3 regions of the Neobacillus sp. GCM10027624 genome follow, and region 2 is predicted to be linked to each of the others. Evidence: riboswitches for the same ligand, from Rfam matches in the RefSeq annotation. Region 2 holds a riboswitch; each other region holds the start of a gene.

The links. Region 2 has a riboswitch for glycine ahead of gcvT (glycine cleavage system aminomethyltransferase GcvT). Riboswitches for the same ligand answer to the same signal wherever they lie in the genome.
Region 1: it holds a riboswitch for glycine, as region 2 does, so the genes downstream of both, ACFQZ9_RS24035 (ACT domain-containing protein) here and gcvT (glycine cleavage system aminomethyltransferase GcvT) in region 2, are expected to answer to the same signal.
Region 3: it holds a riboswitch for glycine, as region 2 does, so the genes downstream of both, glyA (serine hydroxymethyltransferase) here and gcvT (glycine cleavage system aminomethyltransferase GcvT) in region 2, are expected to answer to the same signal.

What each region holds. Positions count from the first base shown of each region.
Region 1 covers NZ_JBHTHD010000014.1:37,060-47,902, reverse strand. The annotation lists gene ACFQZ9_RS24070 (immune inhibitor A domain-containing protein) at 260-2,659, shown strand; gene ACFQZ9_RS24065 (L,D-transpeptidase family protein) at 2,709-3,197, opposite strand; gene ACFQZ9_RS24060 (LysR family transcriptional regulator) at 3,403-4,296, shown strand; gene ACFQZ9_RS24055 (CidA/LrgA family protein) at 4,400-4,768, shown strand; gene ACFQZ9_RS24050 (LrgB family protein) at 4,765-5,460, shown strand; gene ACFQZ9_RS24045 (aminotransferase class V-fold PLP-dependent enzyme) at 5,506-7,011, opposite strand; gene ACFQZ9_RS24040 (hypothetical protein) at 7,139-7,486, opposite strand; glycine riboswitch at 7,848-7,925, shown strand; gene ACFQZ9_RS24035 (ACT domain-containing protein) at 8,011-8,286, shown strand; gene ACFQZ9_RS24030 (PFL family protein) at 8,305-9,666, shown strand; gene ACFQZ9_RS24025 (DUF2935 domain-containing protein) at 9,778-10,602, opposite strand; gene ACFQZ9_RS24020 (polysaccharide deacetylase family protein) at 10,689-10,843, opposite strand, start outside.
Region 2 covers NZ_JBHTHD010000011.1:422,013-432,855, reverse strand. The annotation lists gene gcvPA (aminomethyl-transferring glycine dehydrogenase subunit GcvPA) at 1-310, opposite strand, end outside; gene gcvT (glycine cleavage system aminomethyltransferase GcvT) at 329-1,435, opposite strand; glycine riboswitch at 1,688-1,775, opposite strand; gene ACFQZ9_RS18450 (DEAD/DEAH box helicase) at 1,937-3,625, shown strand; gene ACFQZ9_RS18445 (YqhG family protein) at 3,603-4,394, shown strand; gene ACFQZ9_RS18440 (YqzE family protein) at 4,427-4,612, opposite strand; gene comGG (competence type IV pilus minor pilin ComGG) at 4,678-5,064, opposite strand; gene comGF (competence type IV pilus minor pilin ComGF) at 5,061-5,540, opposite strand; gene comGE (competence type IV pilus minor pilin ComGE) at 5,485-5,823, opposite strand; gene comGD (competence type IV pilus minor pilin ComGD) at 5,807-6,247, opposite strand; gene comGC (competence type IV pilus major pilin ComGC) at 6,244-6,576, opposite strand; gene comGB (competence type IV pilus assembly protein ComGB) at 6,596-7,627, opposite strand; gene comGA (competence type IV pilus ATPase ComGA) at 7,614-8,693, opposite strand; gene ACFQZ9_RS18400 (hypothetical protein) at 9,092-9,277, opposite strand; gene ACFQZ9_RS18395 (hypothetical protein) at 9,274-9,435, opposite strand; gene ACFQZ9_RS18390 (hypothetical protein) at 9,425-9,592, opposite strand; gene ACFQZ9_RS18385 (hypothetical protein) at 9,597-9,746, opposite strand; gene ACFQZ9_RS18380 (helix-turn-helix domain-containing protein) at 9,810-10,007, opposite strand; gene ACFQZ9_RS18375 (helix-turn-helix domain-containing protein) at 10,043-10,237, opposite strand; gene ACFQZ9_RS18370 (hypothetical protein) at 10,565-10,771, shown strand.
Region 3 covers NZ_JBHTHD010000011.1:28,925-39,767, reverse strand. The annotation lists gene lpdA (dihydrolipoyl dehydrogenase) at 1-495, opposite strand, end outside; gene ACFQZ9_RS16400 (iron-sulfur cluster biosynthesis family protein) at 611-916, opposite strand; gene lipA (lipoyl synthase) at 947-1,828, opposite strand; gene gcvPB (glycine dehydrogenase subunit 2) at 1,917-3,407, opposite strand; gene gcvPA (aminomethyl-transferring glycine dehydrogenase subunit GcvPA) at 3,400-4,752, opposite strand; gene gcvH (glycine cleavage system protein GcvH) at 4,754-5,152, opposite strand; gene gcvT (glycine cleavage system aminomethyltransferase GcvT) at 5,283-6,395, opposite strand; gene sdaAA (L-serine ammonia-lyase, iron-sulfur-dependent, subunit alpha) at 6,407-7,288, opposite strand; gene ACFQZ9_RS16365 (L-serine ammonia-lyase, iron-sulfur-dependent subunit beta) at 7,288-7,800, opposite strand; gene glyA (serine hydroxymethyltransferase) at 7,818-9,068, opposite strand; glycine riboswitch at 9,227-9,327, opposite strand; gene ACFQZ9_RS16355 (amino acid permease) at 9,545-10,843, opposite strand, start outside.

The sequences.
Region 1 (10,843 bases), on a different contig from region 2:
CAAAATTAATTTATCACAAATATTATTATTAACTCTGTATTCCTCATACACTTTAAAGCAAAAAAGCATTTTTTGAAATTATTCTTGAAAATTAATAACTTATCCAAAATAGCAAAAATTACCCATTATGATTTTAATTCCATTTTACTACATTTTCGGAACTTTTTTGAAATTTTAAGGAATTAGTCTCATTGTCTTGTCATAATTTTCGGAATATTATGGAATTGTATCGAAAGAAAACAGTTTAGGGGGAATTTGGTTGAAAAAGTTTTTAAAAACCGGTCTATCAACAGCCGTAATTGCAGGAACCTTATTTGCAGGTTTTCCTGGCAACTACGCTAGCTCAACTGGGGGGGACATACTACATAAAAATCCTACTGTCTCACACTCTTACGGTTCACTAGATTTATCTGTAGTAAATGAGGACAAGTTACTAGATTCACTGATCAAACGTGGAGTGATTTCGAAAAGTGCCTCCACTGCGGAAAAGCAAAAAGCTTTGCAAAACTATATAGAATTAAAAGGGAAACAAGACAAGGTAACGCAAGCTGACCCTCTTGCTGCTAAGGTCAAGGCAGCAGATGCAGAAAAACAGCGCAAATTTAAAGACTTTAATAAAGGTCTCTTAAAAGGTAAAGGGAACAAATATGGGCAGTTAAAGGGAAATCCGGATCCGGTAGAGGAAGGAACTTCACCTGGTGTACAGAAAAAAGGGAAACTATTAACCATAATGGTAGAGTATTCAGATTTTGAACACAACAACCTTAAGCCTGAAGAAACAGATAACTACTATTCAGACTATACTCCTGAACATTACGAAAAAATGATTTTTGGAAATAAAGGAGAGTTTAAAGGTCCACATGGTGAAGACCAAGTATCACAAAAGCAATTTTATGAAGAACAATCAGGTGGGACTTATACCATTGAAGGTAAAGCCTATGGCTGGTTAAAAGTGCCTGGCACTGCTGCTTACTATGGTGCTGACAGATCTACTGGAGGCCATGATAACGTAACACCTGGTGGTTCGAAGCAATTAGTTAAAGATACTCTTGAGGCTGCAAAAGCTGCAGGCGTCCCTCTTCAAGACTATGATTTAGAAGACCCGCATGATTTAGATGGCGACGGTAACTTCTGGGAGCCTGATGGATTAGTAGACCACTTACAAATTATTCATTCCGGAATGGGACAAGAAGCTGGCGGCGGTTCCTTGGGAGATAATGCGATTTGGTCACACCGTTCGGCTGTTTTCTATGACCCAGATGGATTAGGAAAAGGCTTACCAGGATTCTATGACTACACTGTTATGCCTGAAGACGGTGCCACTGGGGTATTCGCCCATGAATATGGTCATGACTTAGGTCTTCCTGATGAATATGATACTCAGTATACTGGAACTGGTGAAGCGATTGGCTATTGGTCCATCATGGCTAGTGGCTCATGGGCTGGAAAAATTCCTGGCGCAGAACCAACAGGATTCTCTCCATTTGCCAAACAGTACTTCCAATCCACTCTTGGTGGAAAATGGACTGCACCAACAGTTGTAAATTGGGATGAAGTTTCTACAAAAGGAACTCAATTCTTGCTTGACCAAGCAAATTCACCACTTGGACAAAATAACCAAGCGGTACGCGTTAACCTCCCGAAAAAGAAAACGCCTGTAAATACTCCCGCAGCTGGAAGCTTTGAATATTGGGGTGGACAAGCTGACGAAATGGATAGCAACATGGTAACCGATGTTGACCTAACTGGAAAATCTTCGGCAAATTTAACTTTTGATGCTTGGTATGACATCGAGCCACAATGGGATTTTGCCTTCGTTCAAGTTTCTACTGATAACGGTTCAACTTGGAAATCATTAGGGAATGCTAATACCCGTTCCGACGTGGTTCCTGAAGGTTATCCAACTATCTTAAATTCAATGCCTGGGTTTACTGGAAAATCGAATGGATGGCAGCCTCAGTCATTCGACTTATCTGAGTATAAAGGTCAAAATATCAAACTTCGCCTTCGCTATGCAACTGACTGGGGAAGCTCTTATATTGGCTTCTTTGCAGATAACATCAAAGTTGTTGCCGACGGGCAAACGATAGTAGATGAGGGTGCTGAAAATACCACTTCTCCTTTTACCTTAAACGGTTTTACCAAAATGGATGGTAACAAATTAACTGATCACTACTACCTACTTGAATGGCGCAATCATAAAGGTGTTGACGAAGGTCTTGCCCATATTGCACGAGGTAAATCATTAATGAGCTATGATGGAGGTTTAGTAGTTTGGTATGTTGATGATAGCTATACCGATAACTGGACAGGTGACCATCCTGGAGATGGATTCTTAGGTGTAGTTGACGCCCACTTAGGTAATGACCTAGAATGGCTCTTAAGTACTGGAAAAACTGCCGAAGCAAGCACTCGCTACCATATTGCCGATGCTGCCTTTGGTTTAGATCCAACATCCGGTCTAAATATTGACTATCCAGGTGTACAAACATTGAATGAACCAAGTCAACCAGCTGTATCATTATTTAATGACAGCAACTCATTCGAAAACACATTTATGCCAGATGCCGGTCGAAATATCGGTAACTATGGCCTAAAAGTTCGAGTTAATGGCGAATCCAAAGACAAATCCGTCGGCTCAATCGTAATCTATAAATAACTGTAAGAAAAAGGTCGATTCTTTGTGAATCGACCTTTTTCTTTAGAAATTATTGATGAATAACCACCCGCGTTCCATTCGGAACAGTATCAGCAAGCTGGAGGACATCCCTGTTATACATTCTTACACAGCCATGGGAGACGGCCTTTCCAATCGAACTTGGATTATTTGTCCCATGGATTCCATAGCCTTGTTTGGATAGTGAAAGCCACATGACTCCAAAGGGTCCCCCGGGGTTCATTTGCCGGTTGACAATCACGAACTCACCCGTTGGAGTATTCGTCAGCATTTTCCCAACGGCAATAGGAAAAATTTTCACTAACTTTCCATTGTGATATAATGCAAGTCTTCTTTTACCAACAGAAACATCGATGGAATAAGGAATCGTATATGGGTCAGGCAGTCCTGGAATTTGTACTTTTTGACCTACCTGTAAATGTCCAATTCCGGGGTTTGCTGCGTAAAGATGATGCAAATTCACCCGATAATCAGCAGAAATCGACGCAAGTGTTTCCCCGCGTTTTACGATATGAATCATGACTTCCCACCTTTTTAATTCATAAATCTTATATGTGAACTTTGAGAATTGTCCAGCTCCAGCACTTGCCGGAGCTGAACAAGGCGCTTCCACTTTTCTTATTAGCATATGCCCGGACAAGTTTGCCGTTGCCAACATTAGAGGCAGAAGCTATTATGAACTTTACTATTCAATCGATATAATAAGTCCAGAGGAGGTATTAAAAATGGATATACGTCAGTTAAAATATTTTTTGGAAATTGCCAAACACAAAAGTATTACAAAGGCAGCAGAATCTCTCCATGTTTCACAGCCGGCCCTTAGTAAAATGATGAAAGGCCTTGAAGAGGAGCTCGGCATTCCACTCATCATTCGCTCAAATAAAACAAGTGATATCACAGACGCAGGCTTAATTGTCATGGAGTATGCTCAGAAAATGCTGCTGTTAATGGATGAAATGTCTACAACCCTTAATGATATGACCAATCTATCAAGAGGGCAAATTCACATCGGCATCCCTCCTATCATTGGCAGTCTCTTTTTTCCAAAAGTCTTGGCAAAATTCCACAAAACCTACCCGAATGTACATATCAATATAACTGAATATGGGGGAGCAAGAGTCGTAAAAAGTATTGAAGAGGGAGAGTTTGAATTAGGAGTGGCAGTCCTTCCTGTTTCAGAAAAAGATTTTGATCTGTATCCAATTGTCGAGGAGGAATTGAAATTATTAGTTCATTATGATCATCCCTTTGCAGATCGTGAAATGGTACACCTCCATGAATTAAAAGATGAGGAATTTATTTTTTACAGTGAGGAATTCGCTTTGCATCAATTCGTCCGTGATGAATGTATTAATCAAGGCTTCGAACCGAAAATATTATATAAAAGCTCTCAATGGGATTTTATGTCGGAAATGGTTGCGGCCAATTTAGGCGTAACCGCCCTTCCCGATTCTATTTGTCACCGTGTCCTTAATCCTGAAATTAAAATTATAAAACTGCGCCCAGTCATTCCGTGGAAGCTAGCCGTGATTACGAAAAAAGGGCGTTATATATCATACGCCTCTCGAACCTTTATAAATTTTATTCTCAGTGCAAAGCAGCTGTTTCATTATAACTAAAAGTAATGCATCTGATTCCAAATATGTATTTTACGAATAACTAACTTCATCGTAACATTACCTAGTAATAACAAATGATGCTTTTTCAAGGAAGGTTGTTAGGATGAAACTACTGAAAATTTGTTTACAAATCGCATGTATTTATTTATTTCTTATACTTGGAATGGCAATCAAGTCGGTTATCCACGGCCCCATTCCAGCATCCATGATTGGCTTAATCCTATTATTTATCGCATTAAAGCTAAAAGTGATAAAACTTGAGTGGATTGAACAAGGCGGAAAATGGCTGCTCGCCGAATTGCTGCTCTTTTTTGTTCCATCTGCTGTAGGAGTAGTGAATTATAAAGAAATCATGGGCATTGAAGGGATTGAAACGATTGCTTTAATCATTTTTAGTACGATTATCGTTATGGGAACAACCGCATTTGTTTCTGAAAAAATCTATAATCATAGAAGAAGTGATGCGCTATGAAAATTATTTTTTTCACAGCGATTACGTATATACTTTATTGCTTTTCTAAAAAGGCTTACGTGAAATGGACTTTTCCATTATTCCATCCATTATTGATTGCGCCGCTTGCATTAATTGGACTAATTAAAATCATGCATGTTTCCGCAGATGCCTATTTAGCGTCTACGAATATTCTTACTTATATGCTTGGACCAGCAACAGTTGCTTTTGCAATCCCGATCTATAAGCATTATCCTTTGATAAAAAAATATATTGGAAACATCTTAATCAGTATTACAACCGGATGTTTGATCGCCATTTTTTCTTCATTGGGGCTTTCTAAACTTATTCATTTAAATTCAGATTTTGTTGTAAGTATCCTGCCAAGATCCATTACGACACCTATTGCCATTGAAGTATCAAAGGAAATCGGCGGACTGCCTACTTTAACAACCGTTTTTGTCATATTGACTGGAGTAGTTGGTGGTGTTGTGGGCCCGATGGTGATGAAGGGATTATCGATAAAAACGCCTATTGCCAAAGGTCTTGCACTTGGAATGGCTGCACATGGTGCTGGAACGAATAAAGCGATGGAATATGGTGAACAAGAAGGAACCTTTTCAACGCTTGCAATGATTTTTGCTGCTTGGATTACCCTGATTTTTGGCTTTTCCCTCATTCCTGTATTAATGAACTTTATCCATTTACAATAAAAAACTGCCTTTCAAATGGTCGAAAGGCAGTTTTTCCGATTTAAATCAATCACTTAACCGGAACAGTGGTGCCATATCCTCGCGAATATGGTGTATATAGAAATAGTCATTACTCGCCGGATCGTAAACATAATCCTTTTTCCAAACCTCGATATTCGCAATAATTTCTTTTATTGCATGAATAAACAACCAAATTTCCTCATTTGTCATAATCGGATGCAAGGAAAATCGGACCCAGCCAGGTTTTGTAGATAGATCTCCATGGTTAATTTTATCTGTTATTTGCTTTGAAGCAGGTTGATCAATCTGATATAAATAATGACCATATGTTCCGGCACATGAGCATCCACCCCGGACCTGAAAGCCAAAACGATCATTCAGCAAACGAACAATTAAATTATAATGGATATTTTCAATGTAAAAAGAAATAATTCCTAAACGGTTTTTTAAATGACCGTCTAATATGTGAAAGGTTGGAATTTTTTCAAGCTGTGGTAATAGGATTCCAAGCAGCTCTTTTTCTCTTTTTAATATATTTCCAACGCCCATTTGATCTTTTAAATTCACGCAAAGGGCTGTGCGAATTGCTTGCAAAATTCCAGGTGTTCCTCCATCCTCTCTGAGTTCAATATCTGGATAATAATGATGCTCCCCCCAGGGATTGGTCCATAGTACAGTTCCTCCCCCCGGATGGTCCGGTACCTGATTTGAATAAAGCCTTGAATCAAAAACTAATACCCCGCTTGTTCCCGGCCCTCCTAAAAACTTATGCGGCGAGAAAAATATCGCATCTAACTTTTCTAAAGGATCTTCCGGATGCATATCGATTTTGACATACGGTGCAGATGCAGCAAAATCGATAAAACATAATCCTCCATGTTGATGCATGATTTTTGCTAATTGATGATAGGGGGTTTGAATTCCCGTAACATTCGAACAAGCCGTAAAAGACCCTATTTTCAATGGACGTTCACGATATTTCTGGAGAAGCTCCTCCAATTGCGGAACATCAATCTCTCCGGTTGAGCTAGGTTCTAAAATGACAACCTCCCCGATGGTCTCAAGCCACGTAGTCTGATTTGAATGATGCTCCATATGGGTGATAAAAATAACGGGGCGCTCTTTTTCAGGAATTTGCAAATACCCTCTTAACTGTTCGGGGACCCGCAACCCTAAGATTCTCTGAAATTTATTCATAACTGAGGTCATCCCAAAGCCATCAAGAATAAGCGAATCCCGTTCATCCGCATTTACATGCTCTTTTATAATCTTTTTTGATTGTTTATAGATAGCGGTCATCATTAAACTCGTTGTATTGGACTCAGTATGGGTATTTGCCATAAATGGTCCAAATACCTCAGATATTTTCCGTTCGATTGGACGGTAAAGACGCCCGCTTGCCGTCCAGTCCGTATAAATGATTTGCTTTTTTCCATAGGGCGTTTCATATTCATGATTGATTCCGATCACTTGAGAACGAAATCTTTGAAAATATTCCTCCAGGTTTTCTGGCAGTGTATAGGTTTTACTGCCGATCATGGCGGTGATCATCTGCTTCACCTCTCCTCTATCTGTTAATCAATATATGCAAGGTGAAGGAATGCGGGTTCAAGTTCTTATACATCATAAAAAGCAGCTTTATATCGTAAAAGCTGCTTCCATCGGGATATCTTCTTACCTATGAAACATTCAATTTAGCTGATTCTTTCCGAGTGACTTCATCAATTTTTTGGATAAACATTTGAAAAACCTTTCGTTTCTCTTCAAGATCTCGTATGTACACCTTTAGTTGGTTATAACTTTCCTCAAAAGGTTTATGGTACATTTGCCGAATACTTTCGATGATCTCCTCATTTACCGTTGATTGAATCACTTGTTTCGTAATGTTATATTTATATGAATATACCTTTAACTCCTGCGCTACCTCTTCATATTCTTTGTCGATTTCACCAAGGAAATTGGATATATCCTCTTTCCACTCTTCCAATGATTTTTGTAAATATGATTTTACTAGTGTCTCTTCCATAAAACCACCGCCTTTTAGTCTTATATCTTAGTATAGCGGTGTTTGTTTACATAATAATTTCTGTCCGTTTACAATATAATTATTTTTAAATCAACAAAGACTTAACAAATTGTTAACATTTTTTTCATCCGTTTTTAATCGTTTCCGGTTATTATCTTTATTGTAGGTCAAAGTTGTCCGGGCTTAAAATACTCTGGTTAGGAGTTCACATGTTGGAGTGAGTTTTTGGCTATGATGCTAAGCTCGAACAACGGCCACACAAATTCTACATATTTTTCTTATTGACTGAAATCTTTTTCCTTGATAAGATTTGTTTAATTCAATATAGCAGGCTATGATGGTTGTGGATCACACTATAACCGGAGCAGCTTCTGGAGAGACCGCGCATTTGCGGCGCCGAAGGATTCACAATCTCAGGCAAAAGGACAGAAGAGAAAGTTGTACATAAAACTACACACTCTTCTTTTACCGTGAGATTGGATCTATCCAATCTTTTTTTTATTTTATTCATAGAGGTGGAAGAAATGGAGCGAAGACGAGCAGTTGTAAGTGTAATTGGAAAGGATCAGGTAGGAATTATTTCAAAGGTAACAACCATTCTTGCAAACAACAACATGAACATTCTTGATATCAGCCAAACGATTCTACAGGATTTTTTCACCATGATGATGATTATTGATGTTACCGGAAAGGTAAATTTAAATAGATTAAGGAATGAATTGACCCTTGCCGGTGAAGATATGGGATTAAAAATCAACATTCAGCTTGAGGAAATTTTCCAAGCGATGCACCGCGTGTAAAAGGGAGAGATCGTTATTATGACAATTGCAATGGATGAAATCCTACAGACGATTCGCATGGTTCAAATGGAAAATCTTGATATTCGTACGGTAACGATGGGCATCAGCCTCCGGGATTGTGCCGATTCTGATTTTGAAAAAATGAATATGCGAGTCTATGAAAAAATCACGAAATACGCACAAAACTTAAGAGAAGTGGCCGAGGAAACCGAGAAGGAATTTGGAATTCCAATTATAAATAAAAGAATTTCCATTACACCGATTGCTGAAATTCTCGGCAATGCAACAGCGGAACAAACTGTAGAGCTCGCGAAAACGCTTGACAAAGCGGCAAAACAATTAGGAATTGATTTTATCGGCGGCTTTTCTGCACTTGTTCATAAAGGAACCTCAAAGGGTGACGAAACATTGTTAAAAGCCCTTCCGGAAGCACTGAGTGTAACGGAGCGTGTTTGCTCTTCTGTTTCGGTTGCAACCACCCGGACAGGGATTAATATGGATGCCGTTAGAGAAATGGGTTTTATTATTAAAGAGGCGGCTGAAAGAACGAAGGATCAAAACGGGATTGCCTGTGCGAAGCTTGTTGTCTTTTGTAATCCCGTAGAGGATAACCCTTTCATGGCTGGAGCTTTTCATGGAGCAGGGGAAGGCGAAGCAGTCATCAATGTTGGTGTAAGCGGTCCAGGGGTTGTTTTGAGCGCATTGAAACGCTACCCAGATGCTGACCTAGGCGAGGTTTCTGAAATTATCAAGAAGACAGCCTTTAAAATTACTCGTGCCGGTGAGCTGATAGGCAGAGTGGTAGCCAACCGGCTTGGTATTCCGTTTGGGATTATGGATTTGTCATTGGCCCCAACAAATGCTTTAAATGATAGTGTTGCCGAAATTCTTGAAGAGATTGGACTCGAACGAGTGGGAACGCACGGGACGATTGCAGCACTTGCACTAATGAATGATGCTGTGAAAAAGGGTGGTGCCATGGCGAGCTCTTATGTAGGTGGATTAAGCGGCGCTTTTATCCCCGTCAGCGAAGATAACGGGATGATTCGCGGTATTATCGATGGCGCACTAAATTTATCGAAGCTTGAAGCGATGACTTGCGTATGTTCTGTTGGTCTAGACATGATTGCGATAACAGGCGATGCAGCTCCTTCAACTCTTTCAGCAATGATTGCGGATGAAGCTGCCATCGGGATGATCAATAAGAAAACGACCGCCGTCCGGGTAATTCCGGTTCCGGGAAAAAAGGAAGGCGAAATGGTCGAATTCGGCGGCCTCCTTGGCAGAGCACCTGTCATCGGAGTGAACCCATTTAGCTCCCAAAAACTGATTAATCGCGGAGGAAGAATCCCAGCTCCGCTGCAGGCACTGATTAATTAAAACAAAATGGATGAGGGTCCGACAATTGTTGGAGATGTTCTCCTATTGTCGTTTGACCCTCTCCTATTGTCGGATAACTCTCACCCATTGTCGGATACCTCTCCTAAAAATCTAATTAAACGATGGCTTCCTCAAAGAGCAATTTGTGCTTTCGGCTTGAAGCTCAGGAGCGAATTCCGCTAATTTTTTCACGAAATAGCAGGTCTCCGGAAAATGATGCTCCAAAAACCGTAAAGTCGTTTTATTTAAGATCCGGTCTCCTTGATATTTTTCAACCACCGACCTTATATACCCATTCATTTCAATAACCGTCTTTCCTACCTCCAATGCCAATTCTCTCTGTCTAGGAAACCCTTGCTCTGTAAATCTTAAAAACCCTTTTACATGATGGTTTTGTAAAATAAACATTTGAAATCTCTGTGCATATAGGTCTGTTTGCCGATCAACCGCTAACTCTATTGGATCTGTGACATTTCTTAATAAAATAATATGGCCAAGCTGATCCTCCAGCCATAAATCCAATAATTGGTCTAAACGCAGCGAAACCGGCTCCTGTCCATTTACATAAAAGGATAGCAACCGCAAATACTCTTGATTTTCATTTAGCGTGCCGTTCAAATAAGTAGGAGATAAATTAAGATTGATCTCGTTTTTTATCCGCAAATTTTGCAAATGGCCTTCAAAACGGTAATACTCATATGCGACTGGATAGGCTTGTTTAGCAAACGAAATTAACTCACTAGAACGATAATCCAACGCCGGATTAATTTTTCCAAGACTCGTTTCTAAATTAGCAAATGATTGAATAAACCTTTTTGCTATCGAAACTTCCTGTACTTGTTCCACTGATAAATGGTCCCGTACAAAAATCGCATGATCATAAAGAATTTCAGTCCAAAATAAATGTTCTTCCCACACACTGATTGTAGCAGCCATAAACACAATCCCTCCCCTATCTAAAGCATATTCCGCGTTTGTCCCATTAAAACCCTAAAAAAACGATTACGATTTTCGTAACCGCCTTAATCCATATTTACAATTTTTGCAAAATCGTCTAATGATGTGGAATATTTGATATATGTCCTTGGAAGAAGATAGTGTTCGTTTTCAATTCCTTGTTTGATATAAGGACCAGGACTTGTAGTTAATCCAAAAAGATAATAATTTTTTGTCTCCG
Region 2 (10,843 bases):
GATATGGTGTATAGGCTGTATAGAATTCTGAACGTGAGATAACATGGTCGACAATAACAGGCATATAATGGTCATAAACGCCTGCTCCTAAGAAAGAAACATTTCTTTTCAAGTCTGCATTACGATCTGCCATTTTAAGTAGTTCTTTCATTAAAGCAGGCTCTGATTTAGCAGCTTTAATGTTGTATTCACCTTTATAACGTACTTGCTCCGGGATATCGCTAAAAAGTTCATCAACGGAGGAAACGCCAATGGTTTCAAGCATTACTCTCTTATCTTCTTCAGTCATAGGTAAATAGCGATGTTTCATAAACCTAACTCCCTTCCATTATTTCTTTTCTTTTTTATAAAAAGGTGTTGGAATTACTTTTGCTTTTAAACGTTTTCCGCGAATTTCAACCTCAACTTCACCATCTAATTCGGCATATTGTGTTGGAATAAGTGCAAGCCCGATATTTTTCTTTAATGTTGGGGACTGCGTACCTGTAGTAACCTCACCAATGAGCTCTTCCCCTTTATAAACGGAATACCCATGACGTGGAATACCACGGTCAATCATTTCAATCCCAACCGTTTTTCTAGGAAGACCAGTTTCTTTTTGTTCTTTTAATGCCTCTTTACCAATAAAATCTGCTTCCTTATTTAACTTTACAGCGAAACCAATTCCTGCTTCTAGTGGTGAAATTTCAGGAGAAAGTTCTTGACCGTAAAGCGGTAAAACGGACTCAAAGCGTAACGTATCACGTGCGCCCAATCCGCAAGGAAGAACTCCTTCTTCCTTACCTGCTTCCAAAATAGCATTCCAAAGGTCAACCGCATCGTCTGACTTACAATAAATTTCGAACCCATCTTCCCCAGTATAACCAGTTCTAGAAACAAGGGCCGTTTTGCCATTAATTTTTACTTCCTGCTGAAATTTGAAAAAGCCAATTTGACTTAGGTCGGATTCTTTAACCAACTTCTGTAGTACCTTTTCTGCAAGTGGTCCCTGAATGGCCAGTTGAGCTGTTTGTTCAGACAAGTTTTTAAGGGTAACATCACCTTCAAGATGGTCTTCAAGCCACTTATAATCTTTTTCAATATTGGAGGCATTTACCACGAGTAGATAATGATTATCTTCCATTTTATAAACAAGCAAATCATCCACTGTACCGCCGTTTTCGTAACACATCGCTGTGTACTGAGCGCCGCCATCCTTCAGTTTAGAAACATCATTCGTCATCATTTTTTGCAAATAGGATAAGCTGTCAGGTCCTTTAACCTCAACTTCCCCCATATGAGATACATCGAATAAACCTGCTTTTGTACGAACGGCTTCATGTTCTTCCTTAATGCTTGAAAATTGGACTGGCAGCTCCCAGCCGCCAAAATCGATTGTCTTACCCCCGTATTGCTTGTAGGTTTCAAATAATGGAGTGCGTTTTAAATCAGCCATATTGAATTCCCCTTTTTCAGAAAATTTTATTAAAAAAATAACAAGATGGTGCGTAGAGAAAACATACCCATAAGAGACGTTATATCTCTAGAATAAGTTTTACATTTTTTCTAAGATATTTTTCCCCAGAAAAAAAGACAGAGCCCCCCCTTTTTAAATTAAAGAAGGTCTCTGTCCTTGCACCTGAAAGTTTACCGATATTGGCTTTCCCCTTTGGTGGCTCCTATATAACTGAAGCACTCTCCAGAGCTGCGTCAAACAAGAGTTCTTTTGCCTGAGAGATTCACATTTCTGTTTGCTCCTTCGGCGCTACACGAGTAGTCTCTCCCCTTGTTATCATCCGCATTTATAATATTTTCCATATGGGTAATACTAAAATAAATACATCTTCAAAATCATTTACTTTATTACAAAAATTTAAAACTTTCTAAGCTACTAACATCCTACCCTAAAATGATATTTTGAGCAATAGGTATCTGACAGAAAAGGAGCTGGAAAACCATGTCTGTTCACATAGAATTCGATTCCTCCTGGCAGGATGACTTTTTACATAGGATTGAACATGATGGTCCATGGGGAAATTGGGATCTTTTTAAACTTGCAATTGAGGTTGAAAAACATCTTGTCATCCCCGAATTTGAGGGACTGCAGGCACCCAGCCATCTGCCGCATTTAACTCCCCTTCCCCATCAGCTCGAAACAGCTAAACAAGTCATTGAAAACATGAATGGAAAAGCAATTCTCGCTGATGAGGTTGGGCTAGGTAAAACCATCGAAGCTGGTCTTATTTTAAAAGAGTACATGATTCGCGGTTTGGTTAAAAAGGTATTGATTCTAGTCCCTGCTTCCCTGGTTACACAATGGGCAATGGAACTAAATAGCAAATTTTTTATTCCGGCGATTTCGCAAAGAAAAAGTTATGTATGGGAACAATGTGATGTGGTGGTGTCCTCCATTGATACCGCAAAACGAAATCCGCATCGCGATATTATTTACAATCAAAACTATGACCTTATTATCATCGATGAAGCCCATAAGCTGAAAAATAACAAAACGAAAAACTATGAGTTTGTTCAAAATTTAAAAAAGAAATTTTGTTTATTGTTAACAGCAACCCCGATTCAAAACAGAATTGAAGAAATCTTCAACCTAGTATCCCTTTTAAAACCGGGGCATTTGGGAAGCGAGACAGCCTTTTATGAAAAATATAAACGGGACGCCCGTTCTTTAAATGATAATGAGCATTTAAAGGAATTAGTCAATAAAGTAATGATTCGTAATCGGAGAGCTGACACCGGGATTGAATGGACCAAAAGGCATGTTGAAACCATTCCAATTGAATTTTCATCATCAGAAAAAGATCTATATGAGGCCATTAATGATTTAAGAAGTGAAGGAGATTGGGTTCAAACAAGTGCCTTTTCTGTGATGACATTACAAAGAGAAGCATGCAGCAGCCGCGAAGCCGTTTTTTATACACTAAAAAACATGCTGCAAAAAAAGGAAAATCCATCTCCTGCCTTTGAAGAACAAATTAATTATTTGATTAAAAAAGTTGAGGCCGTCCAGCAAAACTCAAAAGCTGAAAAAGCGCTAGAATTAATTCAGAAGGTAAATGACAAAGTCATTATTTTTACAGAATATCGGGCCACACAATTATATTTGCAATGGTATTTAAAACAGCATGGAATTTCTTCCGTACCGTTCAGGGGAGGTTTTAAACGCGGTAAAAAAGACTGGATGCGTGAACTCTTTCAAAAGCATGTTCAAGTCTTAATTGCAACAGAAGCCGGTGGAGAAGGGATTAACCTTCAATTCTGTAATCATATCATTAATTTTGATTTACCGTGGAATCCTATGAGACTGGAACAGCGAATTGGCAGGATTCACCGTCTCGGCCAAGAAAAAGATGTGATGATTTATAATTTTGCCATCAAAAATACGGTCGAAGAACATATTTTAAAACTTCTATACGAAAAAATTGATTTATTTGAAAAGGTAATTGGCGAACTTGATGATATTTTAACAAAACTTGATTTTGGTAATATCGAGGACCATTTAATCGACATATTTGGGCAATCTTCTTCCGAAGGGGAAATGAGGATAAAAATGGAAAACCTCTCATCGATGATTGAGTTCGCAAGAGACATAAAGGAAGGAGATTCACATGCAGCAGCAGGAAATTCATAACTTTTTAATAAAGTATTTTGAAGCCAACGAATGTGAAATTGTCGAAAACCAACCTGGATATTTAACTACTCAATTAACGATTGAACTTGATAAAGAATTGATGAATCGCCCCTTTTACTGGCATTATCTTGAGAAAACAGGCGGAATTCCGAATCCGATGAAGCTTACCTTTATTACAGACCAACAGCGGGCACCTGATCATGTAAAAGGGGAAACCATATATTTGGGATCACCTAGATTGCATCAAATATTTACTTCTACAAAAAACCTTGCAGGTTATATTCGGCTTTATGAAAATCACAGCTTGCATAATAGACAAACACCATTATTACCTTGGCTTTGTATGAATGTGAAAATATCCTACCAGTGTGATCGAAAAAGAGATATTTTTAAATCGATTGGTTTGCAGCTAATAAATGGTCAAATGGTCGAAGATTTCCATGAGCGCTTATCGAAAATAAAGCTAACGCCCAAAATTCCGGATTACTCCTTTACCTTATCTCCATTAGTTAAACCAAAAAGCGGAATGACCAGAATTGAAAATTATCTAAGAAATGTTATTGATGGTGATGATCATACATGGGCAGAGGAAGCCCGTAAAAGATGGGATATGGACCGAAAGCTTTTAGACCATTTTTATGAGGATTGTGAAGAAGAAAATGAGAGCTACGAAACAGAAAAAAAAGCACTGCAGGAACAATATGAACCAAAAATTAATATCTCGTTTATCAACGGCGGACTGTTTTATTTGACAGAAAAAGCAATCTAAAAAGGTAAAGAAGCAGACATACATCTGCTTCTTTACCTTTTTCTTCTTCTTTTCATTTCAGAGTAAAAAATATAAGGAAGGATTCCGAACCACCGGTACCACAAGGATGCTTGTGCTTGCTTACGCTCTGTACGCATTCTTTTTCGTTCATCCTTTGGTTGGTCCGCATATTTTACAATGGTTTGCGTCATATATTTTACATAATCATTTGTTTTCATCGACACACCTGCCTTTATCCTTCAATACAAGTATGTCCATGTTTTACAAATTCAAACGACCTTTTTCAAGCTCTACTTTCTGCCCACTTGATAATCCTTTTTAATTTAATATCAAAATAGCCAATTCCAATAACAGTTATTCCTGAACTAAAACGGAGTGTGAAATTAACCTTTTGAACACTACTTATAGGAGCCTCAGCCTGATAATCCATCGCCCCGTTTATATACTTAAAAGATCCTTTTGTCTGAATGGTTCCGGTGGATGTTAGCATGTTTTCCACCTTTTTGATTGAGCTAAGGAAATAGTACTCTTCTTGCAACAGTATCGCAGTTTGATTTGCAACCTTCCTCTCAGCTAACAGCTGTTCAACACGTATGGATAAAAATAAGAAAAAAACAAGGAGGACACACAATGTAAGGGGATAGGTAAAGCCTGCCTGATTTTTTTTCATGGACTTGAATTCCAACTAATAAAGGAGTAGATAACAATTGAATATTGTTTTCCCCATGTGTCCTTTACAGTAACCTTTACAGCGTTATTTAATAGTACAAAAACTACATCAGATACATTTTGTAACACGATTTCATTTCCAGTACTATTAACCCTTCTTCGGACGTTAGTGCCGTACCTTTCATATTGAATGGTTTCTGCATCCTTCGTTAAAAATAGTCTTCCTGAAAGGACCTCTACCTTCATGTAAGATCGGACTTCCCTCTTTAATTGACTGCTAAAAACCTCCCACTCCAATGGTTGGTCTTCCCCTTGAATTGCTTTATTATTTAAAACTATTTGCATTAGTGGAGCCATGAAAAAGACAAGGATAGAAAATATGGCTAGGGCAAAGAGAGATTCAATCAATGTAAAAGCTTTTTCATTCTTGCATACCGCAAATTTCTGTTTTGGAAAGAAAGGCGGTTTCCTCAACATTTACACACACCTCTTTTTCTCCGGAAAATGCAGGGTCTTTCCAGCTGATTTTGTATTCTATTCCATCCTGTAATACAGAATAATTGGTGTCTAATTTTCCCTCGATAATTTTAGCCTCGAGTTCCTCATATACCAGCTGCCTGGCCATTTTTTCGATTTTGAGTTTTTTGGATTGACTGTTTAAATCAATGACAATCGGCATAAAAAACAGACACATCATAAACCAGGCCGATAGCGACAATAATAGCTCGAGTAAAAAGAAGCCTCTATTCTTCCGTGACATAAAACCTTCCCTTTCCAATCAAAAACGTAACACGATATTGCTTATCCTTCGTTACAATCGTGAACGAACCAAATTTACTTATATTTCCATCCGGTAGAAACCGAAAATATAACGATAGTGTCCCCGGATATACATGAATATCGTTTGAATAATATCGCTCGACCAGCCGTGGAAGATCATTGCGCTCATAAATATAATAGTTATATTCGTTTTCCGAAAAGCCTACATAGACCTCGTGTTGATGGGAAATAGCATATTGTTGGGCGAAATATAAGTCTGTTTTGAGCTGGGAAATGAAGGTTTCATCTTCTATACGATTCGCTTGTGGCTTTACAGAAAAGACAGTAATCGAGGATAGGATTAAAAAGATCGCGAGAACCAATAATGATTCGATTAAAGTAAATCCATTTTGGTTATTTTTCATTCAGACGTATTTGCCACCGCTACAACTTTTCCGTCGGCTTGTATTTCTACCTTTGTTTTTCCATCAGGACAGCCCTTTGCATCCTCTTTTAAATAATCAGCAGCAACTAAATCCTCAACACTTGTAGGCAGTTTTTTCTTTTCCATTTCATAAGCCTGAACTTGGGCCTGTACCATTTTCACAAATGCCTGACAACCTTTGTCATTGATATTTGAATTATGTTTTGTGATGTTCGGAATTGTGATAATTAACAATACAGAAATAATTAACATAACAATCATCATTTCAATTAGTGTAAAACCCTTTTGATTTTCAAATTTTTTCAGCATCTTTTTCAACCTCCAGTTTTTAAATTCCATCCATTAGATGGAACATCGGTAATAGAATAGCTAAATACATCGACACGACAAGAAATCCGATAAAAAGATATAAAATAGGCTGAATCATTTTAAAGCTTTTTTCAATTATTTCTTCCATTGTATTTACACAATGCCGGCTAAAAAATTGCAGTTCTTGTTCTAACTTTCCATTCGCTTGTCCATGCTTAACAATCATAGGAAATTCTTTTTCAAAAAAAGAAAATGCGGCTAAAATAGACTCGAGTTTTTCTCCGGTTACCAGCTTTTCTTTAATCTCCTTCCCAAGTTGGCTGTAAAAGGGTTGTCTGTGGTTCTTTTCAAAGAGCAGTAAGGCTTCAGAGACTGAGATTCCCCCTGCAAGTAAAAAGCTGAGCTGAATGGAAAAATAGTGAGTAAATAACAATCTGAGAACCCTTCCTGCAATTGGGAGACGAACTAACTGAGATCGTTGAAGAAGGATAGACATATTTCTGAAAACAAAAAAGTAATACATAGCTGCTAGAAGAAAAATAGTAAATATCCCCAATAGAATCTTAGGGAAATATTGGTCAAAAGCATAAATTACTTTCGTGAAAAAATTAGCCTCAAGTCCCATTGATTTAAAAAGGGTTGTAAACCTTGGCAGCAGTGTATTTTCAACAAAGACAAACAGAAAGCCGGTAATGAAAATAAGAAGCAGCGGATACTGGAGCAGTTTTAAGAGCTTCTGCAAATCCTTTTCCTTTACCAAAGCCATCCCGCTGCCTTCTAAAAGTGCCTCCGCAAAATTGCCGTGTTGTTCAGCAAAATAAACAAAACCAACTAAATCTTTGTGAAAGCCAAGCTTATCTAAAACCTCATGAAACGATAAACCAGTTTTTAAACCAATTAAGCATTTATGAAGCTCCTCCTTTCGATTAGTGGAAAGGTGAAGGGAAATGGACTCAAGAGCCTCAGAAATCGGATATCCTCTCGCCAATAATTCACCTGTTCTTTTTAAAAGGGTTGCTTGTTCATTTACCGTCCATTTACGATGTTTCATAATTGTATACCAGCCGTTCATATTCTGACTCTTTTATATAACCTAGTGCAATTCCCTTATTGATTACTTGATTGATCGTCTTATAGCGTGGTTCAATATTTTCCCCCTTTGCAGCCCTCATTGCTGATTGTAAATTCCTCCCTGATAAGAGTTCAAACACACTTGCTCTTTTCCATCTACCATATGAATAACAAAATGGCGAACAGTCGTCCTGGCAAAATGGACAGGTCAATTCCACCAAGCGCTGTGCCGTTACGGCAATAAGTGTTTGCTCTACTTCCAGCCAATTCACTCCGAATTCATGAAGCCGATAAACCGCTCCCTTCGCATCCCTTGTATGCATTGTGGATAGAACTAAATGCCCCGTAAGCGCTGCCCGAACAGCAATTTTTGCTGTTTCACTGTCCCTTATTTCTCCTACCATAATGATATCCGGATCATGCCGCAAAATAGCTTTTAATCCGGTGGCATAGGTGACCCCCGCTTTTTCGTTTACTTGGACCTGCAGGACGGAATCATAATTTTTTTCGATAGGGTCTTCTAGTGTAATGACGTTCCGATGGAATAAGTGTGCGGTTTCATTGAGGAGTGAATATAAGGTAGTGGTTTTTCCACTGCCTGTCGGCCCGGTAAAAATAATTAACCCGTGGGCGTGTTTAAGAAGGGCAAGTAATTTTCTCGTCATTGAAGGGAATAAGGATAGCTGGTGAAATGGAATCTGTTCTTGTTGAGGTAAAAGCCGGATAACAAGGCTTTCTCGATTGTTTGAAGGCAGGGTGGATAATCTGAGCCCCATCAATTGACCGTTGACATCGCAAAAAATTGAACCGCTTTGCGGGCGTCTTCTTTCCCCAATATCCATGTTTGCGGTAAATTTAAAATGTGAAATTAATTTGTCGCATTCTTCTTTTGGAAGGGATAATCGAGGAATAAGTTTATTCGTAAGGCGGATTTGAACGAGTGTATCATTCTTTCGCGGAATGATATGAATATCGGTTGCTTGGTTTCGAGTGGCATCTTTAATAATTCGATTGGCTAAAATTTCGATAGCGCTGACAATGAGAATAACCTCCTTTTAGTATTACTGCAGATAGGATAAAACATGTTTCAACAGGATTCCCCCTTATTTTTAATTTGTTAACCATTATTAGAATAACTCAATGGACACCATTCAGGTACAAGAATTTCGAGCTAAATATTACAAATTTATGACGATAATTGTGAACATTTTCTAAACTTATAGTGTTTATGTTGTTAACCTCATTCCCATGTTAGTATCGCTGTATTATAATGAGTGTAAATTATGGGGGTTCGAGGTGAAACCAGATGGAACAAACGTTTTTTCGACTTCCATCAAGGTGAAATTATAGGTTTTCAACAGAATTGTATTTCTAGTATACCATGTCCAATATTGTTGACTTCAATGATATTTAGCCACAATAAAAAGAGCAACTTTTCAGTCACTCAAAGGATCTCTCTAATAAAAAATTCCTCTATTGCTTCCATTGCTTCTTCATGTTCTTCTTGATTTTTTGTAAACGTAATATTTATAAGAAAACCATCCTCGTTACGTCTTTTCGCTTTAAGTATAATTGAATCTTCTGTTTCAGTTCGGATGAAATCATTTTCGAAATCAATGGTTTCTTTCATTTCTCTTTCTCCAGTAATTTTTGTATCTCTAAATTTTCTTGAAGTTTAATTATTGCTTTGGCGACTAATGTAATATTAGGTTTATTTTTTACCCTTACCAAAGCATTAACAATATTTGATTTGTAAACCATTTGGTATTGCTCCGTTCTAGTTGCCATTATCTTCATCTCCATAATCAGCATTCTTTATTTTAGTGTGCATGTAATCAATTGCAATTTCTTGAAGATACTCTTTGAATGTGATTTTATTTAAATAAGATACGTTTACCTTATTTCCTTTATAGGTGTAGGATTTATCGTATTTCTTTTTCTTCATATCATCATCTCAATTCAAGTACTGTTCTCCCGTATTTTCCATTAACATAATCCACAAACAATTCACATATTAATTCTTCTGCTTTAATTATAAATATTTCTTCATCTATATTGATTATGGTATCTTCAGTAATAAAACTTTTTCTTTTTTTCATAAATGCACCTCTTTTACCTAATCAAAACAAAAATAAGTAAACATACCTTAAATTATTAAAAAGTCACCATCTTTTCTTTGGTGGCTTTGTTTCTCCCTTAAGCCAATTCTCAAACACTTCTTTATGAACCATATACTTTCTTCCAACCTTAACAACATGAAAAGCTCTACTGTTAAAGATTTCGTATGCTTTAGGTTTACAAATCCCCATCATTTCCATTACATCTTTAACATCAAGCATTACTTTTTTATAAGTTGTCACACTTAAGTTTGCACCCTTCAATTAGATCAATTTTATTACCATCTTTTTTTGGGTTTCGTTTCGCCCTTTAGCCAATTTTCAAAAACTTCCCTATGGACTAAATATTTGTTACCTATTTTCCTTACTTTAAATTCACCATTCTTCATTAATCCATATGCATTGTTTCTCCCTATACCTGCAATAGCCATTACATCTTTTACATCTAGCATTACTTTTTCTTTATTAGTCACACTTATAGTTACACCTCCAAGTCACGGAAACGATTATATCTAAACTAAGTATTGTTGTCAAAATATTCTGTCAATCAAAATTAAATTGATATAAAGTAAAAGTTCCGTTAATCAATAATGTTGGTTTCTTGTTCCACTAACAGGGCAGTTTAATTGAAGAAGACAGTAAATCGTAGAATTCATCTAATTTTTTTTGAGCAGTATTACATAAATAAAACTATATGCAAAATAACAGCCAAGAAAACACGTATAATAGGTAAACGTCTATTCCTCTTTAAACATGGACACATACACTATTTTTGAAACAATTTGAGGAGGAGATAAAAAATGGAAAGACAATTCTTTGGCGGTATGGGTTATGGAGGCTATCCTGGTTTCGGTATGGGATACGGAGGTTATCCCGGTTATGGCATGGGCATAGGTTATGGAGGCTATCCTGCCTATGGTATGGGATATGGAGGTTATCCTTTCCATCATTATGGGTATGGAGGCTATCCTTTCCACCACCATGGATTCCATCACGGCTGTTGTTAACCTACAAAAAGTTTATAATCCTGGAGCGATTTCTTAGCGGTTTTAAACTATCTAAGGATTAAATCTTTACAT
Region 3 (10,843 bases), 390 kb from region 2:
ATCTGATGTCATCACATACTTTTCATCTGCTTCTAAGCCATAGAATGTTCTAGGCCGGGAACCTGTCGCAATTAAAATATTCCGCGGACTAATAATGATTTCTCTGCCCTCATTGTTCAATTCAACTAAAACATCTTTTGACTCCAAGATACTGCCTTTTCCATCATAAACATCGATTTTTCCTTTTTGCATTAGATGTTGGATCCCCTTAAAAAGACGTTCCTGGATTTCTTCTTTCCGAGCTTGTACTTTTGAAAAATCAAGTCCAATTTCAGGGGCAATTACCCCAAACCGCTCTGCATTTTTTGTTTGAGAATATAATTCTGCACTTCTTAATAAGGCTTTGGTTGGGATACACCCAGCATGAAGGCATGTTCCACCGATTTTCCCTTTTTCAACAACCGCTGCTGTTAAACCTAATTGAGATGCACGAATGGCAGCCACGTATCCTCCAGGCCCGCCGCCGATAATAACAACATCATATTCTTTTGTCATTTTCGTTTCTCCTTTCCACCATAACAACACCAATAATACCTACCGGAAAACTTTGATTATAAGTAATAAAAATCAGGGGATGCTCCTTGCATTTTAAGGCATATTCAGAATCCCATTAATCGATTTCAATTGCGCAAGCACTTGAGGTAAAGCTGTCTCCAACTAGAAACCCCTGTTCAACTTGATAATCAATTTCTGTTTCTTCATCTAAATAGCGTTTAGTAAAACGATCCAGCCGAATTTGTATCCCATCCATCTCAATGCATAAATCGTTTCGACGCGGTTCATCAAAAACAATTGAAAACTTAACCGACATCCCGCAGCCCCCAGTTACATCCGCATCAATCCGGGGAATTTTTCCTTCCGTCTCAATCATCTCTTTAAGTTTGTCTATCGCCGCTTCTGTTACTTTTAACTTCATAGGATGCCCCTCCTTTTCTCCTATTTGCCCTTATCGCACATTCGCTTTTGCTGCATTGACCTGTTCATCTGCATGATAGGAGGAGCGAACGAGCGGACCCGCTTCGCAATGACTAAAACCTTTTGACATGGCGATTACTTTTAGTTCTTCAAATTCTTGCGGACTCCAGTATTTTTGTACTTTTAAATGTTGTTTAGTAGGCTGCAAATACTGTCCAATAGTCATAATGTCCACATTATTCGCGCGAAGATCATCCATTGTTTCGATAATTTCCTCTTTCGTTTCTCCAAGTCCGATCATAATGCTTGATTTTGTTGGAATAGCAGGATTCATTTCTTTTGCGCGCCGTAAAAATTCAAGGGATCGCTCGTATGTAGCCCTGGCACGAATTTTTGGTGATAAACGTTTCACTGTCTCAATATTGTGATTTAAAATATCTGGCTTTGCATCCATTAAGGTTTTTAAATTTTCATATTTACCATTCATATCAGATGGTAGGACTTCAATGCTGCAAAATGGATTACGTCGCCTTACAGCTCTTACCGTTTCAGCAAAAACCCCGGCTCCTCCATCTTTTAAATCATCACGTGCAACCGCGGTAATCACAACATGTTTTAATCCCATCAACTCCACTGATTCTGCCACGCGCTCTGGCTCTTCCCAATCAAGCTCTGTCGGAAGCCCTGTTTGAACGGCACAGAATCGGCAGGCACGTGTACATACACTTCCTAAAATCATAAAGGTTGCCGTTTTTCGCGATGCCCAGCATTCATGAATGTTCGGACATTTTGCTTCTTCACAGACTGTATGAAGCCTTTTTTCACGCATCATCGATTTTAAGCCAGTATACTGATCATTCGTATTTAATTTTATCTTAAGCCATTCCGGTTTACGTACATACTCAGTTGCCATCTTATTCACTCCTATGAACGGAACATATAATCTGCTAAACGTGAAAATTATCTGTGCGGAGGTATCCCCGCACAGATGGAAGATTTCTTTATACGTTTACAGGTTCTTTTTCTTTTACTGCCGATTCCTCTTTTTTATATCGTAAAATTGGTTGTCTCGCTGCCTGTACTTCATCCAATCGGCCAATCACCGTTGTATGTGGTGCATCTAATACGATACCTGGGTTTTCTTCTACCTCTTTGGCAATTTGAATCATCACATCCGCAAATGCATCCATTGTTTCCTTTGACTCTGTTTCTGTTGGTTCAATCATCAAACACTCCTCAACATTTAGCGGGAAGTAGATGGTTGGCGGATGATATCCAAAATCAAGCAGACGTTTGGCCATGTCAAGTGTTCTGACCCCCAGCTTCTTCTGTCTTGAACCGGATAATACAAATTCATGCTTGCAAATTTGTGAATATGGTGCATCAAAATAAGGCTCAAGTCTTTTACGAAGGTAGTTCGCATGAAGGACAGCCCCTTCAGAAACTTCACGCAATCCTATTGGTCCCAATGTACGAATATAAGTGTATGCACGAACCAAAATTCCAAAATTTCCATGATAGCCTTTTACACGACCAATAGATAATGGATAATTTGAATTCAACACAAATTTATCACCGTCTTTTTCAACGCGTGGTACAGGTAAATAAGGAAGAAGGAATTCCTTAACACCAACAGGACCTGCACCAGGACCTCCACCACCGTGTGGACCCGTAAATGTTTTGTGAAGATTTAAATGCACGATATCGAAGCCCATTGATCCTGGAGTTGTTTTTCCTAAAATCGCATTGGCATTCGCACCATCATAGTATAGTAATCCGCCTGCTTCATGAACTACAGCAGCAATTTCTGCGATTTCTTGTTCAAATAAACCAAGTGTATTAGGGTTTGTTAACATTAATGCAGCGGTATCACTATCAACATGTTTCTTTAATTCATCTAAGTTAACTAATCCATTTTCGTTTGATGGAATCGTTACTGTCTTAAATCCTGCAACGCTCGCACTAGCAGGATTTGTGCCATGAGCGGAGTCTGGAACAAGAACTTTCTTTCTAACTTCACCTTTTTGCTCATGGTAAGCTTTAACCATCATTAATCCAGTCCATTCACCTTGAGCACCTGCAGAAGGTTGTAATGTTACTGCATCCATACCAGTGATTACAGCTAACTCTTCTTGTAGATTATATAAAAGCTCTAATGCACCTTGTACAGTTTCGCTTGGTTGATATGGGTGAATACGGCTTAACCCTGTTAGTCGTGCCACATCTTCGTTAATTTTCGGATTATATTTCATCGTACAAGATCCAAGAGGATAGAATCCATTATCAATCCCATGGTTTTTATTTGAAAGTGCAGTATAGTGACGAACAAGTTGAAGCTCAGATACTTCAGGTAGTTCTGCTGCTTCATCACGAATTAAATGTTTTGGAAATTTATCTTGTAAATCAACACTTTCAACATCACTTTTCGGAAGGCTGTAACCTACACGACCTGAACGACTGATTTCAAAAATTAGATCATTATATTCAACCATTTACAACAGCCTCCAATGCTTCTACAAATTTGTCTATCTCTTCTTTTGAACGTTGTTCTGTTACCGCAATCAGCATTTGATTGTCAAATCCGTAATCAATTCCTAAGTCATACCCACCAATGAGCCCTGATTCAAGAAGTTTAGTGTTTACTTCTTTAACCGGGCGTGGAAGTTCTACAACAAATTCATTGAAGAATGATGATTTGTTTAAAACGTTAAAGCCTTTGTTTTGAAGAGACTTTGCCATGTAGTCAGCTTTCTCAATATTTTGCTGTGCCATTTCACGAACACCATTCTTTCCTAATGCTGACATGCAAATAGAAGAGGCAAGAGCATTTAGTGCTTGGTTTGAACAAATATTAGAAGTCGCTTTATCGCGGCGAATATGCTGCTCGCGAGCTTGCAAGGTTAATACAAATCCTCGTCTTCCTTGTTCGTCATGAGTTTGCCCTACAATACGTCCTGGAATTTTACGCATATATTTTTGTTTAACTGCAAAATATCCGCAGTGCGGGCCGCCAAAGGACATTGGAACACCAAGCGGCTGCATATCTCCGACAACAATATCTGCTCCAAGTTTACCAGGTGATTGTAATAGAGCTAATGCTAGTGGGTTTGAACTTACGATGAAAAGAGCACCAACTTCATCAGCGATATTCTTAATTGCTGTCAAATCTTCAATAGAACCAAAGAAGTTTGGATATTGAACAATAACAGCAGCCGTGTCTTTATCTACTTGTGCTTTAAGTTGTTCTAAGTCTGTTACATCTGTAGCAAGACTTACTTCTTCAACTGAATATTCTTGACCCTTTGCAACAGTGTTTAAAATTGCACGTGATTCAGGATGAACAGCTTTTGAAATCACTACTTTTGAACGTCTTGTAGAAGCAATAGCAAGTGAGGCCGCTTCTGCAAGTGATGTAAAGCCATCGTACATGGAGGAGTTGGCCACATCCATTCCTGTCAACTCACAAACCATCGTTTGGAATTCAAAAATTGCTTGTAATTCCCCTTGGCTGATTTCTGGTTGATATGGTGTATAAGCAGTATAAAATTCTGAACGTGAAATCATATGATCAACAACACTTGGAATGTAATGATCATATGTACCCACGCCTAGAAAAGTTGGATATTGATTTGCATTTAAATTACTTGCAGCAAGTTGGTTCATTTTTTTCATTAAAATAGGTTCTGGATCCGCTTCTGGAATTGTTAATTCACCTTTTAAACGAAGTTCAGATGGAATATCTTCAAATAATTCTTCAATTGAAGACATTCCTAAGAAATCGAGCATTTCCTTTTTATCTTGTTCCGTATCAGGGAGATATCTATAAGTATTCGCCATCTTATTCCTCTCCTTCTTCATTGATAAATGCTTTGTACTCATCTTCATTTAAAAGGGATTCAAGCTCTTCTGGAACCGACATTTCCACTTCTACCAACCAGCCTTTACTGAATGGATGTTCGTTAATTGTCTGAGGAGCATCTTCTAACTCTTCGTTGATCCGGACTACAGTACCCGATACAGGAGCGAAAATTTCAGAAACGGCTTTAACCGATTCGATTGTTCCCATTGATTCATCCGCTGTTACTTCATCATCCACTTGCGGATTTTCCACAAATACAATATCTCCCAACTGTTTTTGTGCATAATCAGAAATCCCGATTCGTACTCGATTTCCGTCTAACTTTAAAACCCACTCATGTTCCTTGCTATATAGTAAAGTTGCAATTGCTTGTGTCATAATATTTTCTTCCCTTCAACTGTTAATTAGAATTTAATAAGTTTAAAAATCACTTTTAAGTATGTTTGTTTAATCAGCCTTTATGCCTTACCCCAGGTTGAGAGTCTGCCAGAGTATCTTTATTACTCTATTAACCTCTTTTATAAAATGGTGTTTTCACAACAACGGCATCAATCAGCTTGTTACGGATTTCCACTTTTAATGGTGTCCCCACTTCAGCATGTTCCGCAGAAATTAAAACAAGTCCAATGCTTTTCTTTAAAGATGGTGATTGGGTTCCAGATGTAACAACACCGATTTCCTCTCCAGCTTCTGAAACTACCTTATAACCGTGACGCGGGATCCCTCGTCCAGTTACTTCAATCCCTACAAGCTTTCGTTTTAAACTGGCTTCTTTTTGGGCGATAAGTGCAGCCTTCCCAATAAAATCGGATTCTCTTTTCAGTTTTACGGCAAAGCCAATTCCTGCTTCAAGCGGACTGATATCACTTAACAGTTCTTGACCATAAAGTGCCAGACGTGCTTCTAATCGAAGTGTGTCACGTGCTCCAAGTCCACATGGCTTTAAGCCGTCCTCACTTCCTGCATCTAAAAGCTTTTCCCAAAGGGTTTCCGCTTGATCAGCAGCTAAATATAGTTCAAAACCATCTTCTCCTGTATAACCCGTGCGAGATACAAGTACATCTGTTACCCCGTCTAGATTGACATGTTGAGCAAATTTAAATGCGCCAATTTCTGATAAATTGATGTCAGTTAATTTTTGAACGATACTTTCAGCCTTTGGACCTTGGATGGCAAGCTGAGCGATTTCATTCGAAATATTTTGGAGCGTCATCTCCCCTTTTGCCTGTTGCTTCATCCAGTCAAAATCTTTCTCTATGTTAGCCGCATTAATGACGAGTAAATATTTTTCATTGTCTAATTTATATACTAATAAATCATCGACCGTTCCGCCGTCTGGGTAGCACATTGCGGTATATTGTGCTTGATTGATGCTAAGCTTGGTTACATCGTTTGTAACCAAGTAGTTAATGTAACTCTCTGCATCTTTTCCTTCAATGAGCACTTCACCCATATGTGAGACATCAAAAAGTCCTGCCTTTATTCGGACCGCCTCATGCTCATCTAAAATACTGGAAAACTGTACCGGAAGTGCCCAGCCGCCAAAGTCAATAACCTTCGCACCATGCTTACCATAAGTTTCAAAAAGTGGTGTTTGTTTTAATGCTGTATCGATCCCCATTGTTATACCTCCTATAATTTCCTACAAAAAAGCCGTTCCTTTACCTGTTTACCTGTTTCTGTCGTTGCCAGTCCTCCAAGAGCTGTTTCCCGAAGTGTCCTAGGCATATCTTTCCCAACCCTATACATCGCTTCAATGACTTCATCACAAGGAATCCGGCTTTCAATCCCGGCAAGGGCCATATCGGCTGCTGAAAACGCAATGGAAGTCCCAATCACATTTCGTTTAATGCAAGGCACTTCAACAAGGCCAGCCACCGGGTCACAAACCAAACCCAAAAGTGATTTCATGGCAATAGCAGTGGCATTCACGGCTTGTTGTGGTGTGCCTCCTTTTAGCTCAACGATTGTTCCGGCAGCCATGGCTGTTGCCGATCCTACTTCAGCCTGACACCCTCCTGCTGCTCCAGAAATAAAGGAACGGTTTGCAATGACTAACCCGAGCATACTTGCTGTAAACAAGCCCATAACTAAATCTTTAAAAGGCGTACCATCATTTTTATGAAGTGAAAACAAAACTCCAGGTAAAATGCCGGCTGCTCCGGCAGTTGGCGTTGCTACTATGACCCCCATCCGGGCATTACCTTCAGAGGTTGCCAATGAAAAGGCCATTGCATTACTTATATAATTTCCTGACAGAGCCTTTCCTTGACTCATGTATTCATACATTTTCACGGCATCACCACCGGAAATTCCACTTGGTGCAGCGGAGTCATCTTTGATACCGCTGTCGACAGCTTCTTTCATTTTGAGCAAACGCTCTTCCATCATGGCAATAATGACTTCTTTGTCTCTACCTGTTTTTTCTGCTTCTATCTTCAACATCATTTCGCCAATTGTTTTTTGCTCTCTTTCACAAGCTTCGATCAGCTCTCTCATGGACTGAATATCCATCATATTGCCTCCATAAGTTCTTTCCTAATTGGTTGATAATGACGAGCAAGGGCTGTAAAATCTTCGCCTGCACTCAAACGTATATGAACCATCTCGTCGTCAATCATAAAAATCTTGGATAAGCCGCCGCCGAGTGATACTCCGCCAACTTTAACAACATAATCGCCGCACTTTGCTGTTACAATTGTTATATTTGGATGATCGTAATACTCACAACTTTCCGCAAATTCAAATTGGTACTGCATGCCAGATTCCTTAGCCCATTCCAATGAATTTTTAATGCGTGAATCATCAGTATCCATCCCAAGTAATCCTCCGAGAAGTGCCTTATCTGTTCCATGACCTTGATAGGTTTCGGCAAATGAATCATAAAATACAATATTTGCTTCTTGTGGATAATCGCCTAACAATTCGTAGATAAACTTTCCGATTGATACCACTCCAGCTGTATGAGAACTTGATGGTCCAACCATTATCGGACCGATAATGTCAAAACAACTCTGAAATTCCATCCCAATTTTCCCCTTTCTTACACTGTTACAGCTTGTTGAAATAACGGATAGGCTCCACAAATCGTTTTTGTTGTTTCCTTTGCTTTCTCAAGCACGACTTTGTCCCCTTTACTCTTCAGAACAGCGGCAATGACTTTCCCGATTTGCACCATTTCTTCCTGCTTCATTCCGCGTGTTGTCAGAGCTGCTGTTCCCATCCGGATCCCGCTCGTAACAAACGGCTTTTCCGGGTCAAATGGAATCGTATTTTTATTTACGGTAATGCCCGCTTCTTCTAATAATTTTTCTGCTTCTTTTCCTGTTAAATTCCACGGACGTAAATCTAAAAGAACGATATGATTATCCGTTCCCCCAGAAACAAGGGCAGCACCTTCATTTTTTAATGTTTCGCCAAGTGTTGCTGCATTTTCAATGACCTGTTTTGCATATTCCTTAAAGCTTGGCTGCAGTGCTTCATTGAAAGCAACGGCCTTGGCCGCAATTATGTGCATGAGCGGACCGCCTTGTATCCCTGGGAACACTGATTTATTAATGGCCTTTATGATGTCTTCATCGTTGGTTAAAATTATTCCGCCGCGCGGACCTCGGAGCGTTTTATGCGTAGTGCTTGTTACAACATCGGCAAATGGAACTGGTGATGGATGAAGACCAGCTGCAACAAGTCCTGCAATATGTGCCATGTCCACCATGAATTTTGCACCAACTTGATCAGCAATTTGTCTAAAGCGTGCAAAATCAATTACTCTAGGGTAAGCACTTGCCCCCGCAATGATCAATTTTGGTTTTTCCCTTTTTGCAATCTCTTCTAGTTCATCATAGTCAATCAATTGAGTGTCCTCTCTCACACCATAGGAGACGATTTCAAACCATTTTCCTGAAACGCTAACAGGGCTCCCATGAGTTAAGTGCCCGCCATGTGAAAGGTTCATCCCCATGACCTTGTCACCAGGCTGCAACAATGCGTAGAATACTGCAAAATTTGCTTGTGCACCTGAGTGTGGCTGAACATTTGCATATTTTGCTCCAAACAGCTTTGTTAGGCGATCAATCGCTGTATTTTCTGCTATATCAACAAATTCACATCCACCATAGTAACGCTTTCCTGGATAGCCTTCAGCATATTTATTCGTCATCACACTTCCCATTGCTTCTAATACATCTTGGCTTACAAAGTTTTCAGAAGCGATTAACTCCAATGTTTGATGCTGACGCTCCTGCTCTTTCTTAATTGCTTCAAAAATAGTTGAATCATTTTGTTGTAATCCCATTTCTAGTCCTCCTTTTAATGGTTCAACTACCCTTTGATGTTTCAAACATGGAATTTATCTTGCTAATTACTGAAGATTTTTATTTCCAAGTAAATCGATAGAAACACTCACTTTTTTGCACGCAAAAAAGGACAGAAAAGGGTAGCATAAAGATTGCTCTACCCTTCTCTGTCCTTTTACCTGAGAGTTTAGTTCCTTTTACGAAAAGAACCTTCCCCTTTGGTGGCATATTAATTATGCGCTCTCCAGAGTTGCGTCCAGTTATGGTTCCATCTACCTGAGAGATTTATTCCAAGGGTCTTTTTGGAACTTGCTCCTTCGGTGGCGTGTTAAATTGCACTCTCCCACAACCGTCATCCGCTCTATTTATTATTATTTTCAGAATAATCGCTAACATAATTCACGTCAAGCTTTTTTTATATAATTTTTGAAAGCGATAACAACAAAAGGTAATTAAGATCTTTTATCGTTTGCTGTTAATTTTCTGCAATCTTTTCCTGATTCACTGGATCTGCATGATTTTCCTTTAGATTCCGTACCTTATAAATAGCAATTAGCATAATAAACCAAACAGGAGTTACGAACAAGGCAACACGAGTATCTTCCGCTAACCCAAGGACAACAAGAACGAATGCAAGAAAAGCAAGGATTAAGTAATTGGAAACGGGATAAAACGGCAACTTGAATTTATTTACTTTTGCCAAATCAGGTCTTACTTTACGGTATTTTAAATGACTGATGACAGTAATTCCCCAAATAAAGATGAAACATACCGTAGAAATACTTGTAATTAGTGTAAATACTCCTTCCGGCATGATATAGTTTAAAATTACGGCAATGAGAATGACAACAGTTGAAAAGAATAATGCATTTGAAGGTATTTTTCGTGAAGTAAGTTTTGCGAATGGTACAGGTGCATTTTTATCCTTGGCCAGTGAGTAAACCATCCGGCTTGTGCTAAAGACAGCGCTGTTACAAGCTGAAGCCGCGGATGTAAGCACGACAAAATTAACGATACCGGCAGCAGCTGCGATACCAACCGCTACGAAGACTTGGACAAATGGGCTTTTCGCCGGATTTATGGCATTCCAAGGATAAATACTCATAATTACAAATAGTGCGCCAAGGTAGAAAATAAAAACACGGATTGGGATATTATTGATTGCTTTTGGGATAACTTTTTCCGGATCTTTCGTTTCGCCCGCTGTAAGGCCAACAAGTTCAATCCCTGTAAAGGCAAACACGACCATTTGGAATGAGAGAATAAACCCATTTATTCCATTTGGAAACATGCCGCCATGGCTCCACAAGTTCTTGAAACTAGACGGCCCTGAATTAGTAGAAAAGCCTTTAATAATCATGACAAGACCGATGAAGATTAGAGCCAAGATGGCAATTACTTTGATTAATGCAAACCAAAATTCCATTTCACCAAAAAGTTTAACAGTTGTAAGGTTCATAACTAACAGAATAACAAGGGCAATTAATCCTGGCATCCACTGTGGTACATTAGGAAACCAATATTGGGTATAAAGACCAACCGCTGTTAAGTCAGCCATGGCAATGGAGATCCAGCAAAACCAGTAGGTCCAACCAGTGATAAAGGCTGCCATATTACCTAAATAGTCTCTCACAAAGTCAACAAATGAATGATAGTTCAAATTGGTTAAGAGTAGTTCGCCAAGTGCACGCATAATTAAAAAGCAAATGACACCTGTAATCATATAAGCAAATAAAATCGAAGGTCCTGCCAAATGAATAGATTTTCCTGCCCC